DNA from 2 places in the Antricoccus suffuscus genome. Region 2 is predicted to be linked to the other one. Evidence: riboswitches for the same ligand, from Rfam matches in the RefSeq annotation. Region 2 holds a riboswitch; the other holds the start of a gene.
What was found. A riboswitch is a leader RNA that binds a small molecule or an ion and turns the genes downstream of it on or off. The one in region 2 is predicted to bind S-adenosylmethionine.

Region 1 (7,547 bases), on a different contig from region 2:
TTCGGGTCGCGGGCTGATCGACGGGTCGACGAACAGATCGCCGGCGTCCAGGGCGGCGGTGATCGGCGCGAGTTCGGCTTCGGTCGGAGGGCGCGTGTCGGTGAGAGCGAGGGTCTTGGCGGTCGTGGCGTCCGAGCCTGCGTGGGTGATGTCCTGATAGTCCGACGTCCCGGGCACGTAGGCGGCCGCGGTCTTGGCGACGTAGACCACCGTCGAGGTCGCATCACCGGTGCGCATCGCTTCCCGCATGGGTACGCCGGTCGAGGGTGTCGAGATGACATACAGATCGGGCCCGGGGAGATAGACCTCCTGACCATGCACCATGACGACCGACAGCCCACGCTTCTGCGCCCAGTATTTCTGCACGGTGTTGTCGCGAACGCGGGTCTTCTCTACGGCGCCGAGCGGGGTCGGTGGGGTGACGACAACGAGCACCTTGGTCCCGGCGGTAGCCGCAATAATCGTGGCGTCATCGAGGTAGGTGTCGGCGCCCGGCATGCGCACGATCTGCCCACCTGACTCGTGCCCGGCGACGGCGGCGAGGAAGTCGTCGCCGGTCCACGAGGGTTCCTCGCTGTCGCTGTCCTGGTTAAACCGCGAGATGCTGTCGGCGACGTCATTACTGATTGCGTTGGCGCCGTCGGTGTTGCTGTTGAACGACGGGCTCGCGGTAGCGGCAATCGTCAGAATCCCGCCCACGAGCGCGAGTACGACGTACGTCGCGAGAAACGCGCGCAGTACGACTAACCACCCGGGGCGACGATGCGCGGTCGTACGACGCACTACTTTCCGCCCTGTTTCCCGTCGTGCGCAACGCCGCTACGCGCTGTGAGCAGTGCCCGCTCGGCCCGCAGCAGCAGTTGATCGGCGCGCCCGCAGACACGCGCCGAACGGCGGTCCTCGGCCGTCGCGAGCAGTGCCTCGGCGGTGTCGCGGATGCCTGCGGCTTCGGAGGTGTCGACGTCGACGGGGCTGGTATCGATCTCGTACGTGACGGCCTCAAGGCGGGCGCGCACGGCCCGGATTGCGGGCGCAAAGGACTTGTTCTGATCGCGTCGTACTCGCAAGTAAGCGGTCAGGAACGCCGCCAGTACGACGATGGCAACGGCGAGAGCGAGGATGAGCCACGTGGGCACGCGCGTCCTCCTCGGTCTACTTTGTCGGTCCGCCCGCGGCGCTTGTACGCCGCCCGCAGATGATATCGGCTGGACTCTGACGTCGTGGCTCATCGATGAGTTCCTGAGCTAGTGCCCCTTGGCCTTCGGCGCGGTGGCGCGTACCTTTTTGCCGAATGCGTCGATGTCGCTGCGGAGCGTGTCGATGTCGCCTGGGTCGACCTCATCGAGCCGTTGCAGGAGCGCCGAATACTCCGCGCCCAGACTCGCCAGCCGCTCGGTATCCGAGGTGGATTCGTCGCGCGCTTTCAGCAGCAGCAGTGCGATGCCGGCGGCTCGCGTGGCGAGCGCTTCGCGTGCGGCCCGCTGCTCGGTCCGTTCACGTTCTCGGGCGGCGGCTTGCCGCGTCCCGGTGCGCACCATCAGGCCGGCGGCGGCCAGCGAGACCGCCAGCCCGGCGGCGATCCAGCCCCACGGCGGCGACGGCGGGTCGTACGTCGTACGGTTGACGTTGTCGATCGAGCCGTCCGCGCCGAGCCGGTCATAGAGCAACGCGAGTTGCCGAACGAGCGGGGCGTTACCGGCCTCGCTGTTCCCCAGACCCGTGTAGTCGTCGATGAGGGAGTACCGGTCGTAGTCACCTTCCTGGACACTTGACCCGATCTCCGCCGAGTCGACCTCACCGTCCTTGATCACGAAGACGACCGCGTCCGGGTAGTTCTTGGCCATGTTGTAGGCCAGGTCGGAGTTGTACTCACCCGATTTGTTGCTGACCGCGACCAGCATGCCGCGATCGCCCACGATGTGCCGCAGTGCCTTGACGTCGACGCCGTCCACGCCGACGGTCATGATGTTCGACGTGCTCAGGGCTGTGACGTTCATGTCCGGATGGTCGTCCATATTCGCTTCGCGGACCTTGTTGAGGAGTAAGAACCCGCCAACGAGACCGCCGATGACGCAGACCGTGATCAGCCAGCCCCTGATTTGATTGTGCATCTTCGTCTGCCGCTCGCGGTCCTCTTTGACGGTGGCCGGGTCCGGCGCGGTGCGCAGAGTTGCCGGCATCGTCTGCGTCGGCCCGGCTTCGGGTCGGTCGAGCGCCGCGGCGGCCTTATCCAGGGCGTGCCAGATCGTGTCCGCCAGATGTTCGGCTCGCTTGTGGCTCTTGTCCACGTTGATGCCGCGCAGGGTGAGCAGGTCGGCGTACGCGCTATCTAGTAGGTGCTGCACCGAGGCCGGTTTGTCGAGGCTGCCGTCCTTGCCGAGGTACGGCGCACTCGAGAGGTCGAGATAGCTGGCGGCGAATCCGCCCGCCACCCGGTCGCGCCAGTGTTGACCGTTTAGCTCGGCGGCGTTCGGGCGTTTCGAGAGCAGAAAATCGACGCCGAAACCGGCCGCAATGACAAGCGACGTGGCCAGGAGCAGATACGACGCCCACCGCGGGAAGCCAGGCTTCGGCAGGACCGGCAGGGGGCGCGCGAACGCGTGACTTTCGGTGGCGGACGCGTCGATGCTGGTGATCCAGTCGAGGATCTTCCCGGCGTGCTGCTGCGAGGCCTCGTCGAGTGCGAAGCCGCCCAGACCGTACGTCTGGATCATGGCGTCGACCATCGTCTGCCGGTTGATGCCTGCCGATTCGACCCACTTGCCGGTCATCACCAGGATGGCGTCGTGAGGGTACTTCTTCTTCAGGGCCGCGGTGTAGTCGATCGCGGTGCCCGGCTTCGCGAACGGGAGGATGACAACTTTGAGTTTCTTGCCGGGTGCGACGTCGCCCCAGGCCTTGTTGTACTTGGGTTTGTGTTTGATGGACGGGTCGACGTAGAGGTTGCCGGAGTTCAATTTTTTGGTGATCGGGGCGAGTTCGGCACTTGTGGGCGCTCGAGTGTCGGTCAGCGCCAGGTCCTTTGCTGTGGTCGCACCGCTGCCCGGCGGGTACTCACGCGGCTGATCGTTTTTGTTCGCGTGTTGGACCGATTCCGTCGCGACGTAGATCACCGATGGGGTCATGTCCGCGGTGCGCATCACCTCACGCATCGGGATTCCGCCCTGCGGCGTCGTACGGATATATAGGTCCGGTCCGGGCAAGTACGCCGCCTGACCGTGAACCATGATGACAGTTAGCCCGCGCTTGGCAGCCCAGAACTTCTGCACCGTGTTGTCGCGGACTCGGGTCTTCTCGACGGCCCCAAGCGGGGTCGGTGGGGTGACCACAACGACGAGATTGCTCCCCGCGATGGCCGCCTCGACAGCCGCGTCATCGAGGTAGGTCTGCGCACCTGGCATTCGCACTATCTGGCCGCCGGAGTCGTGCCCTTTAACCGCGGCGAGGAAGTCGTCGGCGCTCCACGAGGGTTCTTGTTCGGCGGCGCCGCTGTTGAAGCGCGACGTACTGCCGGCCGGGTCCGAGGAAAGTCGGTCCAGTGCGGACGACGAGTCTGACGGGTCGAATGGCGCCGACGGCCCGAAGGTGAGTATGCCGATCCCCGCGACGATCCCGAATACGACGTACAAGGCGAGGACTACCCGCAGCGTCGATGCCCACGGGCCCCGATGGGCGGGCCGTGGTGGCTTACGACGTTTAGATCTCACTCATTGGATGGTAGCGACCGGAGGTCAACGCCCGACGCGTTCCCATCGTCGTACCCCGTCACTCTTGAGGATTCGCCCGAAGGCGAGGTCCGGAAAGTGTCCCGCGGCCACGAGGTCGGCCTTCGCTAGCGCTTCGTCGGCGATCGCATTGCGTACGGCGCTGGCCATCGCGGCGTCGACGTCGTACACCGCCTGCCAGTCGGGTTCGGACAGTTCGACGACCGAGTGCACGATGTCGCCGAGCAGTAGCGCGCGCTGCCCCTCGCTGGAGATGATGAACAGCGTCGTACCGGGAGTGTGCCCGGGCGCCGGCCGCGCGTCGAGGCCGGGCGCGACAGTGTGTTCGGCGTCGAACAGTTCCAACTGCGGCTCGATCGGTTTCAGTTTCTTGACCGCGCCCGGTACGGCGTCGTCGGCGGTCACGAAGTGTGCCCAGTCCGCGGCGTGCGCGCGATATGTCGCGTTCGGGAAGATCACCTGACCTTTCGACGTCGCCCAGCCCACGTGGTCGTAGTGCAGGTGCGTGAACAGAACGTCGGTGACATCGGCGGGCTCGACGCCGTACCCGCGCAGACTGTCAAGGAATCCACCGACCTGGACGTCGTCGGCCTTGATGGTGCCGAGTCCGGTGTCGATGACGATGATGCGGCCACCGGTGCGGATCAGGAACCCGCCGGCGGTCATGTGCAACGCTCCACTGTCGTCGAGGAGTTCGCTGTGACACGCCCAGGCGTCGTCTACGCCGGGCCGACTGAGGATGTCACGGGCCGGCGCCTGCATGGAACCGTCGATGACGGGGAGTACGTCGAGCTGACCGATCTTCATATATACCTCCGAAGTTTGCCTGTTTCATGAATGTAGTCGCCGGCTCCGACGTACCCCGAGTTGACGCGTCACGGGCACGTCTGTCACTATCTTCCCCAGGTCATGAGTACCAGCGTCAAGCCCCGGCTCGCTGGTCGGCAACCCTCCACCGCGGTGGGGTGCTCCGGGTGACGACCAGGCCGTACCTCCAAAACCGGAGGCGGCAAGCGCGGACTCCGAGGACGTCGGTTCTCTCATCCTGAGTTGGATTTCCTACGAGTCCCTTATCCCGAGGGATGTTTTGAGATGACTTCTGTACTCCCAGCTGTCCAGTTCGATGATGCGTTGCATTACCGCGATCCTGAGCTGAACCGCGATTCCGTGCCGGCTTGCGCCGCGGCTCCGGCATGCGACACGCCGTACGCGCGGGTCTCGGGCAGCGACCTTGAAGTCCCGTTGGTGCCCGGCGGCACCATCCGGTATGCCAACTTCGACTATGCCGCAAGCGCTCCCGCCCTCTCTGAGGTCACCGACCGGATCGCCGAACTGCTGCCGTTTTACGCGAGTGTGCATCGCGGCGCGGGCTACGCCTCGCGCGTGTCGACTGCGGCGTACGAAGATGCTCGTGCATCTGTGGCCAGGTTTATCGGGGCGTGCGACGACCAGGTCGTCGTGTTCACCCGCAACACCACCGACTCACTGAATCTTCTTGCCGGCTGCGTGCCGGGGGAGACCGTCGTACTCGACGTCGAGCATCATGCAAACCTGCTGCCTTGGCGTGATGCGCGCATCGTTGAGGCGGCCGGAACTATTGATGAGACGTGCGAGCGGTTGTCCGACGAACTGACCGTCCGCCCAGCGGCGTTGCTTGCTGTCACCGGGGCCTCGAACGTGACTGGTGAGGTGTTGCCGATCGCGCGTCTCGCTGAGATCGCGCATCGCTGCGGTGCAAGGATTGTGGTCGACGGCGCGCAGCTCGTGCCGCACCGCCGGGTGGACTTGGCGGAGTGCGGTGTCGACTATCTAGCGTTCTCCGGACACAAGCTTTATGCGCCATTTGGTGCCGGCGTACTGGTCGGACGGCGCGATTGGCTCGACGATGCTCCGCCGTACCTCGCAGGCGGTGGCGCAGTGATCAACGTGACGGTCGGCGAGGCGATCTGGGCTTCGGCTCCTGCCCGGCACGAGGCCGGGTCTCCCAACGTGCTCGGGGCAGCGGCGATCGCGGCTGCGTGCGACGCGCTCTCGGCACATGACGGCGGGCCGCGCGAGGCCGCGCTGCGCGACCGTTTGTTGGCCGGATTAGCTGGTATCAAAGGGATCGACGTACTTCGTATCTGGGATGACTCGCGCGAATCGGTCGGGATCGTCGCTTTCACGGTCGCCGGCTACGCGCCCGGTCAGGTGGCCGCGTACCTCTCGGCCGAGCATGGGATCGGCGTACGAGATGGACGGTTTTGTGCGCATCCATTGCTGGCGCGCTTTGGTAACGGCGTCGGCGCCGTACGGGCAAGTCTTGGGTTGGGCTCTACGGCGGGCGACGTGGACCGGCTCGTCGCCGCACTCGGTGAGCTAGTGGCGCGGGGTCCGCGCTGGACATACGAGTGCTCCGACGGTCCGTGGAATCCGGTGCCTGAGACGCGCGCGTTCCCGGCGTCCGCAGTCGGCTCCGCAGGGGCGTCACTCTGCTGACGCACGGGCCGCGGGCTAGTCCTCTTGGCGGAGGTTATACGTGTTGGCCGCAATAGCCGCCAACGCGGATGACGTCCTTCGTTACGTCACACGTCGCTACGACTGGGCGTCCAGTCGAGCGGCGACATCGGCCGGGAAGCCGCCGGTCGCGATCGGCCCCCAGCGGGTTGGCGTCACCCGGATCAGCGACTTGTTCTGGACCTTCATCGCCTCGCGGTACTCGTCCCAGTCGGAGTGCTCTCCTGATATAGAGCGGAAGTAGTCGACCAGGCCGTCGAGCGCGTCCGGCATATGGAGGACCTCCGCGTCGCCGTCGACCTGAACGAATGGGCCGTTCCATTCGTCGGAAATCACGCAGATAGAAACCTGGGGGCGGCGTTCGGCGTTGCGGGTCTTGGCCCGCCCCGGGTATGTCGCGATCACGATCCGGCCGCCCTTGTCGACGCCGCCGGTGACCGGCGAGATTTGCGGCGTACCGTCGGCGCGTGTCGTGCTCAGCACCAGTCGGTGACGCGGTCGCACGAACTCCAGGAGCTCATCGAGTCCGACAGTGTCCGAGGTCGCGATGCTTCTAGCCATGCAACAACCCTAGCCCAGCGCGCTCGTCAGAACGGTCGCGGCGATCTGCGGCGTATCTCTGTGAGCCCGACAAATGACCGCAGCGCACGTGTCCGATCCGCGTGCTGGTTTCGGCGTCCGCGCAAGGAAGGCGAGTCGGGCGGTACAGAACCTTGGTCCGTTCGTGTACCGCCGAGACTCATCGGCCGACAGCCGTGGCAAGATCGGCACGTCGTACTGATGAGAACCGAGAGGACCAGATAGCCATGGGCGCACCGCTTGTTGAGGATGTCGACGGCATCCGCTGGATCACGCTAAACCGGCCCGAGATCCTCAATGCCACCACCCTCGACGACCTGCGGGTCATCACCAAGGCGGTCAACGAGTCCGATGGGACTGTCCGCGGCATCGTCCTGACTGGCGCCGGCGACCGCTCGTTCTCAGCCGGCATGCACACCGACACGTTCCACGGTCTCAACCGGCGGGAAGCGTTCGACGCGATCAGTGTCGTCGCGGAGTGTCTGACCGCCGTACGCACCTCACCGAAGCCCGTGATTGCCGTTATTAACGGATTCTGTCTGGGTGCGGCGTTCGAAATGGTGATGTCCGCCGACATCCGCGTTGCGCACGACAAGGTCCTGTTCGGGCTGCCCGAGGTCAAGCTGGGTATTCCGTCCATCGCGGACGCGTCGCTGCTGCAGGAGTACGTCGGCCTCGGCTTCGCCAAGGAGTTCCTGCTGACCGGTGACAACTACCCGGCCACGCAGGCTCCGCTGTCGAGCATCG
Region 2 (7,547 bases):
CGATCAGGAAACCGTCGTGACCGTACGGCGAGTCGAGGATTGTCAGGTCGTTTTTGCCTTTTGGCGCGAACTTCGCGAGCTCTTCGGACAACCGAACGGGGTACAGCCGATCGGTGTTGACCGCGACGATGTGCAACTGCGCGGTGACCTTGGCAAGCGCGGCCGCCAAGCCTCCGCGGCCACGACCGATATCGTGCGAGTTCATCGACTCGGTGAGTACGACGTAGGAGCCGGCGTCGAAACGACCGACCAGCTTGTCCCGGTGGTGGTCGAGGTAGGACTCGATCGCATATCGGCCGCCGCCGCCAAGGGGATCTTCGCCGGGTTGCGCCTCACGGCCGAAGCGGGTCGCAAGCTCGTATTCGGAGCGGTAGGTCACGTGCGCAATGGATCGTGCGATGCCCAGGCCGACCGTGGGCGCGTCGCCGGACTCGTAGTAGTCGCCGCCGCACCACAGCGGATCAGACTTGATCGCCGCGATTTGCGGTGCGCACCAGGCGATCTGGTCGCTCGTTGCGTAGGCGGTCGACGCGAGTATGACCGACGACTGGACGCGATCTGGATACATGATCGGCCATTCGATGGCGCGCATGCCGCCCATCGATCCGCCGACGACTGCGGCGAACTTGGTGATGCGTAGCTGGTCGGCGAGCAGTGCCTCGACGCGCACCTGGTCGCGGATGGTGATGAACGGGAATCGACTGCCCCAGGGAGTGCCGTCCGGGGCTGGAGACGATGGGCCCGTCGTACCTTGGCACCCGCCGAGCACGTTAGAGGCGACGACGTACCACTTGTCGGTGTCGAGGTATCGCCCCGGACCGATCAAACCGTCCCACCAGCCCGGTGTCGGCTGACCTTCGGCCGCTGGCCCGTCGACGTGCGCGTCGCCGGTCAGTGCGTGTTCGATGAGTACGGCGTTGTCGCCGGCGGCGTTAAGGGTGCCCCACGACTCGTAGGCGACCCGGACCGACGGGAGTACGCCGCCACGTTCGAGCTCAACGGCGCCGATGTCGACGAACTTGCGGGCTGCAACCGGATCGCCCTCACGCCAACCGCCGACGTGCGTCCCCCGGCGCACGGCGTTCGGCGAGTTGTATGTGGGGCGATCCGCCACAGATGTCATTCTCCTGAGTCGACTCTCGTTAGAGCGCGGCCGCGCTGAACCCGGTCTCGAGGTCAGCGAGGATGTCGTCGATGTTTTCGATTCCTACCGACAGGCGGACCAGCCCGGGAGTGACTCCCGAGGTCGCCTGCTCCTCTGGAGTGAGCTGGCTATGCGTCGTGGACGCGGGGTGGATTACTAGTGAGCGCACGTCTCCGATGTTAGCGACGTGACTGTGCAGCTCCAGCGCCTCGACGAACTTCTTACCCGCATCGACGCCGCCCTTGATCTCGAACGACACAATCGCGCCGGAGCCCTTGGGTACGTACTTCTTGGCCAGCTCGTAGGACGGGCTGGACTCCAGGCTGCCCCAGAACACCTTCTCGACCTCGCTGCGTGTCTCAAGCCAGTTGGCTACCTTGCGCGCATTCTCGACATGCCGCTCGACGCGCAGACTCAGCGTCTCGATGCCCTGCGCGATAAGGAAAGCATTGAATGGCGACACGGCCGCGCCGGTGTCGCGCAGCAGTTGTACGCGCGCCTTGAGGATGTACGACAGGTTGGCGCCGAACGCGGAGCCGACCCCCAGATCCTTGGCGTAGGTCAGCCCGTTGTAGCTCGGGTCCGGCGTGTTGAAGTTAGGGAAGCGTTCGGGGTACTGCGCATAGTCGAAGTTGCCGGAGTCGACGATTGCGCCGGCGATTGAGGTGCCGTGGCCGCCGAGGTACTTGGTGGCCGAGTGGATGACGACGTCGGCGCCATGCTCGATCGGACGCAGGAGGTACGGCGTGGCGACGGTGTTGTCGACGATGAGCGGCGCACCGAAATCGTGCGCGATCTTCGCGATGCCCTCGATGTCGAGCACCTCGCTGCGCGGGTTGGCGATGGTCTCGAAGAAGAAGGCCTTCGTGTTGTCCTGAATTGCGCTCTTCCACGACTCAAGGTCGGTCGGGTTTTCCACGAACGTCGTCTCGATGCCGAACTTCTTGAACGTGTAGTGCAACAGGTTGTAGGTGCCGCCGTACAGGCTCGGCGAGGCCACGATATGGCCACCGTTTTCAACGACGTTGAGCAGGGCGAGCACTTCGGCGGCCTGGCCGGAGGCGACGAGGAGCGCACCGACACCACCTTCGAGTGCGGCGATGCGCTGCTCGACCGCGTCGGTCGTCGGATTCATGATGCGGGTGTAGATGTTGCCGAACTCGGAAAGCCCAAACAGGTTCGCGGCGTGCTCGGTGTCTTTGAAGACGTACGACGTGGTCTGGTAGATCGGCAGCGCGCGCGACCCGGTCGTCGGATCCGCCTCCTGCCCGGCGTGGATCTGCTTGGTCTCAAAGGCCCAATTGGCTGCTTCGTTGCTCATTGCGTGTTGTCTTCCTTCGTGTTTCTGGTGCGCCAGAACTGGCGTCGAGGTGTTACTCGTACGAAATGGATTGGGTGCTGCGCGGACGCCTCGGGCATGGAGATGCGAGGCGTCGTACGCGCTATCTACAGAGGGTGCTCACTGTGACTCCCGAAGATCTGGGGCCACTGCGTATTGAGAGGCCCGCGCTTGCGTTTGTCGGTCGACATTCGCCTGGTCTTCACCCGGAGCACCCCACCGCGGTTGGAGGGTTGCCGTCCAGCAAGCCGGGGCTCTGCACTGGAACTCATAACCTGCCGTCGATGTTAGCCCATTGCGGTGTGCCCGTGCCACGGGTACCGACCGAATGTGGGCCGAATGACTGCGTGGCGTGAGCGCGCGAGAACGCCTTGTGCGCAGGTTGTCACCGAGAAAGGCGTTGCCCGTTTCGTTATCTTGTCGCGATTGTTTACCTGGGCCAAACCTGTAACGTGAGGCTTGGTCGTAGTTCAGCAAGTCGTGTGCGTTACCGCGCTAGACGTTGGGCAGGCGGTTGACGGGCACGGAAGTGACCAGCGATACCGGTCCAGGGTCATGCAAGTGTAGTGCGGGACGGATGAGCAAGGCCCCGGTTCTGCAAGGTGTGGAATCCGGATCGCACAACGTAGGAGTGCACGTGGCACAGGGAACCGTGAAGTGGTTCAACGCGGAAAAAGGCTTCGGCTTTATCGCAGTTGACGGTGGGCAAGATGTCTTCGTTCACCACTCGGCAATTCAGATGGATGGCTACCGCGCCCTCGAAGAGGGACAGCGCGTGGAGTTCGAAGTGACCCAGAGTGAGAAGGGTCCGCAGGCGGACCAAGTCCGGGTTGCTGGCTAACGACCGGAAACTTCGTAAGTATCAAAGGCCTACCCGGCCCGCCGGGTAGGCCTTTGAGTTCGCTCAACCAGCGAGATTTAGTCGGCTTCCGCGATCGGACAGTTCGTTGAAGCCGCCGGCGGCGTTTTCGTATGCCGCGGCCGCGCGCAGCACAAGTGCATCTTCGTGCCGTCGTCCGACGATCTGCAGACCCACGGGCAGCCCGTTGCTGAGTCCACACGGCACCGAGGCCGCTGGCTGTTGCGTGAAGTTGAAGGGATAGCAGAACGGGCTCCACGTCATCCACCGCTTCTCCTTCCAATCGGGCGGGACTTCGTGTCCGACCTCGAACGCGGTACACGGCAACGTCGGTGTGATTAGTAGGTCGTAGTCCTGATGGAAGCGGCCCAACCGCTCGGAGAACGAGTCGCGGTAGTGCATCGCCAGCAGGTACTCGACGCCCGTGACCTCGCGGCCCTTGGCAGCCATAGCCTTGATCGGTTTGTCGAACAGGTCGCGCTTGTCGGCCGGCGTCTGCTCGACTACTTTCGCGATCCCGGTATTCCAGATGACGCCGAAGGCTTCCGGGCCGCCGGTGAGATCGGGGAAGGCCTCGGTAACCTCGGCGCCGAGGCCTTGGAATACGTCGGCGGTGGCGGCGACGAGTGCGCGGACTTCTGGATCGATGTGGTCGGTGCCGAAGTCGGCCGTAAAGGCGATCCGCAGGCCTTTCAGCGACGAGATGTCGAGAGAGTCGTCGTACGCCGCGGTCGCCGACGGGTAGGACGTGCCATCGCGCGGATCGGGCGCGGCGAGCACGTTGAGTAGCAGCCCGGCGTCGCGAACCGTGCGGGCCATCGGGCCTTTATGGGACATGCCGATGAATGGGCCACCCTGAAATGCCGCGACCCGGCCGTACGTCGGCTTGATGCCTGCCAGCCCGGTGAAACTGCAAGGGATACGAATGGATCCGCCGCCGTCCGAACCTACGGCCAGTGGTCCGACTCCGGCTGCGAGAGCCGCCGACGCGCCACCGCTGGAGCCGCCGGGGGTGACGTCGAGATTCCACGGGTTGCGGGTGATGCCGGTGAGCGGACTGTCGGTGACGCCTTTGTGCGCGTAGTCCGGCAGCGTGGTCTTGCCGAACAGTACGGCGCCGGCCTCCTTAAGCCGCGTGACCGGGGGAGCGTCCTCGGTTACCGGTGTATCTGACGTGGTCAAGGAGCCGTTGCGGCAGGGAAAGCCGGCGACCGGGATGTTGTCCTTGATCGAGACCGGCACGCCATCCAGGGGGCCGATCGGCGAGCCCGTCCGCCAACGTTTCTCGGACGCCTTCGCCGCGGCCAGCGCGGAATCGTCCATGACGACATTGAAGGCATTGATCTTCGGGTTGACCTCGGCCAGCCGATCGAGGGTCGCCCTCGTCGCTTCCACCGGCGACAGCTCGCCGGATTGATAGAGCGCGGTCAGTTCGGTCGTCGTGAGATACGCGATCTGGGTCGTCATAGAGATCTCCAAGCGCGGCAGCAGTTTTGATGGTCTGCTTAGACAACTGCAAATCGCAGGCGCAAGCAACCCAGCGCGAGCGCGACGAGTGCGATCCGGCAGCCACACGCGCTCGGCATTTACACCGTCGAGGCGCACTGAAAACGTTGGCACTCGGCTGCGACGAGTGCCAAACCTCTCTTAGCACTCTCGATAGAGGAGTGCTAACCTGGCGGGTGCCAAACTTTGGTGAGGCAGTACCGCGTCGTACTCATTTCGACCGAGCCGATCTCGAGTCGATTGAATGCGTTGCGTCTGTCGTCCGTCGCGGGCACCGAGGTTGGGCAATGAAACGTTCCCCTTAAATAAGGATGGATTAGTCAATGGCGAAAATGATCGCGTTTGACGAAGAGGCCCGTCGTGGTCTCGAGCGCGGCATGAATGCTCTTGCCGACGCAGTCAAAGTGACGCTGGGCCCTAAAGGCCGCAACGTCGTACTGGATAAGAAGTGGGGTGCCCCGACCATCACTAACGATGGCGTGAGCATCGCGAAGGAAATCGAGCTTGAGGACCCGTGGGAGAAGATCGGGGCCGAGCTCGTCAAGGAAGTTGCCAAGAAGACTGACGACGTCGCCGGCGACGGTACGACGACCGCTACCGTTCTTGCTCAGGCGCTCGTCAAGGAAGGCCTGCGCAACGTCGCGGCCGGCGCCAACCCGATGTCCTTGAAGAAGGGCATTGAGGCTGCTGTTGCCTCGGTTTCCGAGCAGCTGCAGAAGCAGGCCAAGGACATCGAGACCAAGGAAGAGATCGCCTCCACCGCTGGCATCTCCGCCGCTGACCCGGCCATTGGCGAGCTCATCGCCGAGGCAATGGACAAGGTCGGCAAGGAAGGTGTCATCACCGTCGAGGAGAGCAACACCTTCGGCCTCGAGCTTGAGCTCACTGAGGGTATGCGCTTCGACAAGGGCTACATCTCCGGTTACTTCGTGACCGATCCCGATCGTATGGAAGCCGTCCTCGACGATCCGTACATCCTGATCGTCGAAGGCAAGATCTCCAACGTCAAGGATCTTCTCCCGCTGTTGGAGAAGGTCATGCAGTCGGGCAAGCCGCTGGCGATCATCGCCGAGGATGTCGAAGGCGAAGCGCTCTCGACCCTCGTCGTCAACAAGATCCGCGGCACGTTCAAGTCCGCCGCCGTCAAGGCTCCGGGCTTCGGCGACCGCCGCAAGGCCATGCTGCAGGACATCGCGATCCTCACCGGTGGCCAGGTCATCAGCGAGACCGTCGGGTTGTCGCTCGAGTCTGCTGGACTCGAACTGCTCGGCAAGGCGCGCAAGGTCGTCATCACCAAGGACGAGACCACCGTCGTCGAGGGTGCTGGCGAGACCGACCAGATCAATGGCCGTGTCGCCCAGATCCGTGGCGAGATCGAGAACTCTGACTCGGACTACGACCGCGAGAAGCTGCAGGAGCGCCTGGCGAAGCTCGCCGGCGGCGTTGCTGTCATCAAGGCCGGCGCCGCTACGGAGGTCGAGCTCAAGGAGCGCAAGCACCGCATTGAGGACGCAGTCCGCAACGCGAAGGCTGCCGTTGAAGAGGGCATCATCGCCGGTGGCGGTGTCGCGCTGATCAACGCTTCGCTCAAGGCCTTCGACAAGCTCAACCTTGAAGGTGACGAGGCCACAGGTGCTCAGATCGTCAAGACTGCGCTGGAAGCCCCCCTGAAGCAGATCGCCGTCAACGCCGGCCTCGAAGGCGGAGTTGTCGTCGAGAAGGTCAAGGGTCTCAAGGTCGGCCACGGCCTCAATGCGGCCACCGGCGAGTACGTCGACATGGTTGCTACGGGCATCATGGAGCCGGTCAAGGTGACGCGTTCGGCACTGCAGAACGCTGCCTCGATCGCCGCGCTGTTCCTCACCACCGAAGCGGTAGTCGCGGACAAGCCCGAAAAGGCTGCCCCGGCGATGCCAGGTGGCGACGGCGGCATGGGAGACATGGGCTTCTAGAGACATGGGCTTCTAAAGACGTGGGCTTCTAAGCCTCGTCCGCACAACGCTCTACCGCAAAGGCGGGTCCGACATGGTCGGGCCCGCCTTTTGTGGTTGCTCCCTGGCAGCGCTAGGGGGACAGCGCACGTCGGTGGCAGTTGGTAGCCTCCGGTGCTATGGCCCGGTTATTTGTCGCTATCTTGTTGCCCGACGACGTCGTCACTCACCTACATGAGCATCTCGATGTGCTCAGCACCGCGCGACCGGACCTGCGTTGGGTGGCGCCGCAGAACTATCACCTAACCGTCCGCTTCCTCGGCGAGTGCGGCCCGCACGAGACCGATCGGCAGATCGATCACTGGGCCGGCCGCGCGTCGCAGTCCGGCCCGCTGGACTTCAACCTGCAGGGCGCCGGGACGTTTCCGTATGACTGGTCGGCGAAGGTGCTGTACGCCGATGTCGCCGGCGACCGGGACGGGTTCACCGCCCTCGCCGGCCCCCAGCAGCAGCCACATGTGACGCTGGCGCGCAGCCGCGAGCCGGCCGAGCTGACCGGCGCCGTCCTGGAACTGTCGTCGTACGCCGGACCGTCGTGGCAGGCCACCGAGATTGTGGTGATGCGGTCCTATCTGCGTAGTTCAGGTGATCGAGGGCCGCGCTACGAGCCCGTCGAGCGGTTGCCCTTGGGCAGGTAAATGACGTTTTGTCGTTGACGAACGCTACTTCTGCAGCGGCGCCTTGTAGTCCTTGGCCTCTTTGGACATA

Region 1: linked by a shared signal. The riboswitch ahead of CLV47_RS07025 (aminotransferase class V-fold PLP-dependent enzyme) and the one ahead of CLV47_RS18910 (bifunctional o-acetylhomoserine/o-acetylserine sulfhydrylase) in region 2 are both predicted to bind S-adenosylmethionine.

The regions. Positions count from the first base shown of each region.
Region 1 is NZ_PVUE01000004.1:126,978-134,524, forward strand. Features, by position in the region: gene CLV47_RS07005 (hypothetical protein) at 1-783, opposite strand, end outside; gene CLV47_RS07010 (hypothetical protein) at 783-1,136, opposite strand; gene CLV47_RS07015 (hypothetical protein) at 1,245-3,707, opposite strand; gene CLV47_RS07020 (MBL fold metallo-hydrolase) at 3,732-4,532, opposite strand; SAM riboswitch class IV at 4,631-4,747, shown strand; gene CLV47_RS07025 (aminotransferase class V-fold PLP-dependent enzyme) at 4,818-6,203, shown strand; gene CLV47_RS07030 (PPOX class F420-dependent oxidoreductase) at 6,300-6,782, opposite strand; gene CLV47_RS07035 (enoyl-CoA hydratase/isomerase family protein) at 7,028-7,547, shown strand, end outside.
Region 2 is NZ_PVUE01000021.1:57,119-64,665, forward strand. Features, by position in the region: gene metX (homoserine O-acetyltransferase MetX) at 1-1,114, opposite strand, end outside; gene CLV47_RS18910 (bifunctional o-acetylhomoserine/o-acetylserine sulfhydrylase) at 1,143-2,465, opposite strand; SAM riboswitch class IV at 2,646-2,759, opposite strand; gene CLV47_RS18915 (cold-shock protein) at 3,121-3,324, shown strand; gene CLV47_RS18920 (amidase) at 3,388-4,809, opposite strand; gene groL (chaperonin GroEL) at 5,172-6,800, shown strand; gene thpR (RNA 2',3'-cyclic phosphodiesterase) at 6,959-7,477, shown strand; gene CLV47_RS18935 (ABC transporter substrate-binding protein) at 7,502-7,547, opposite strand, start outside.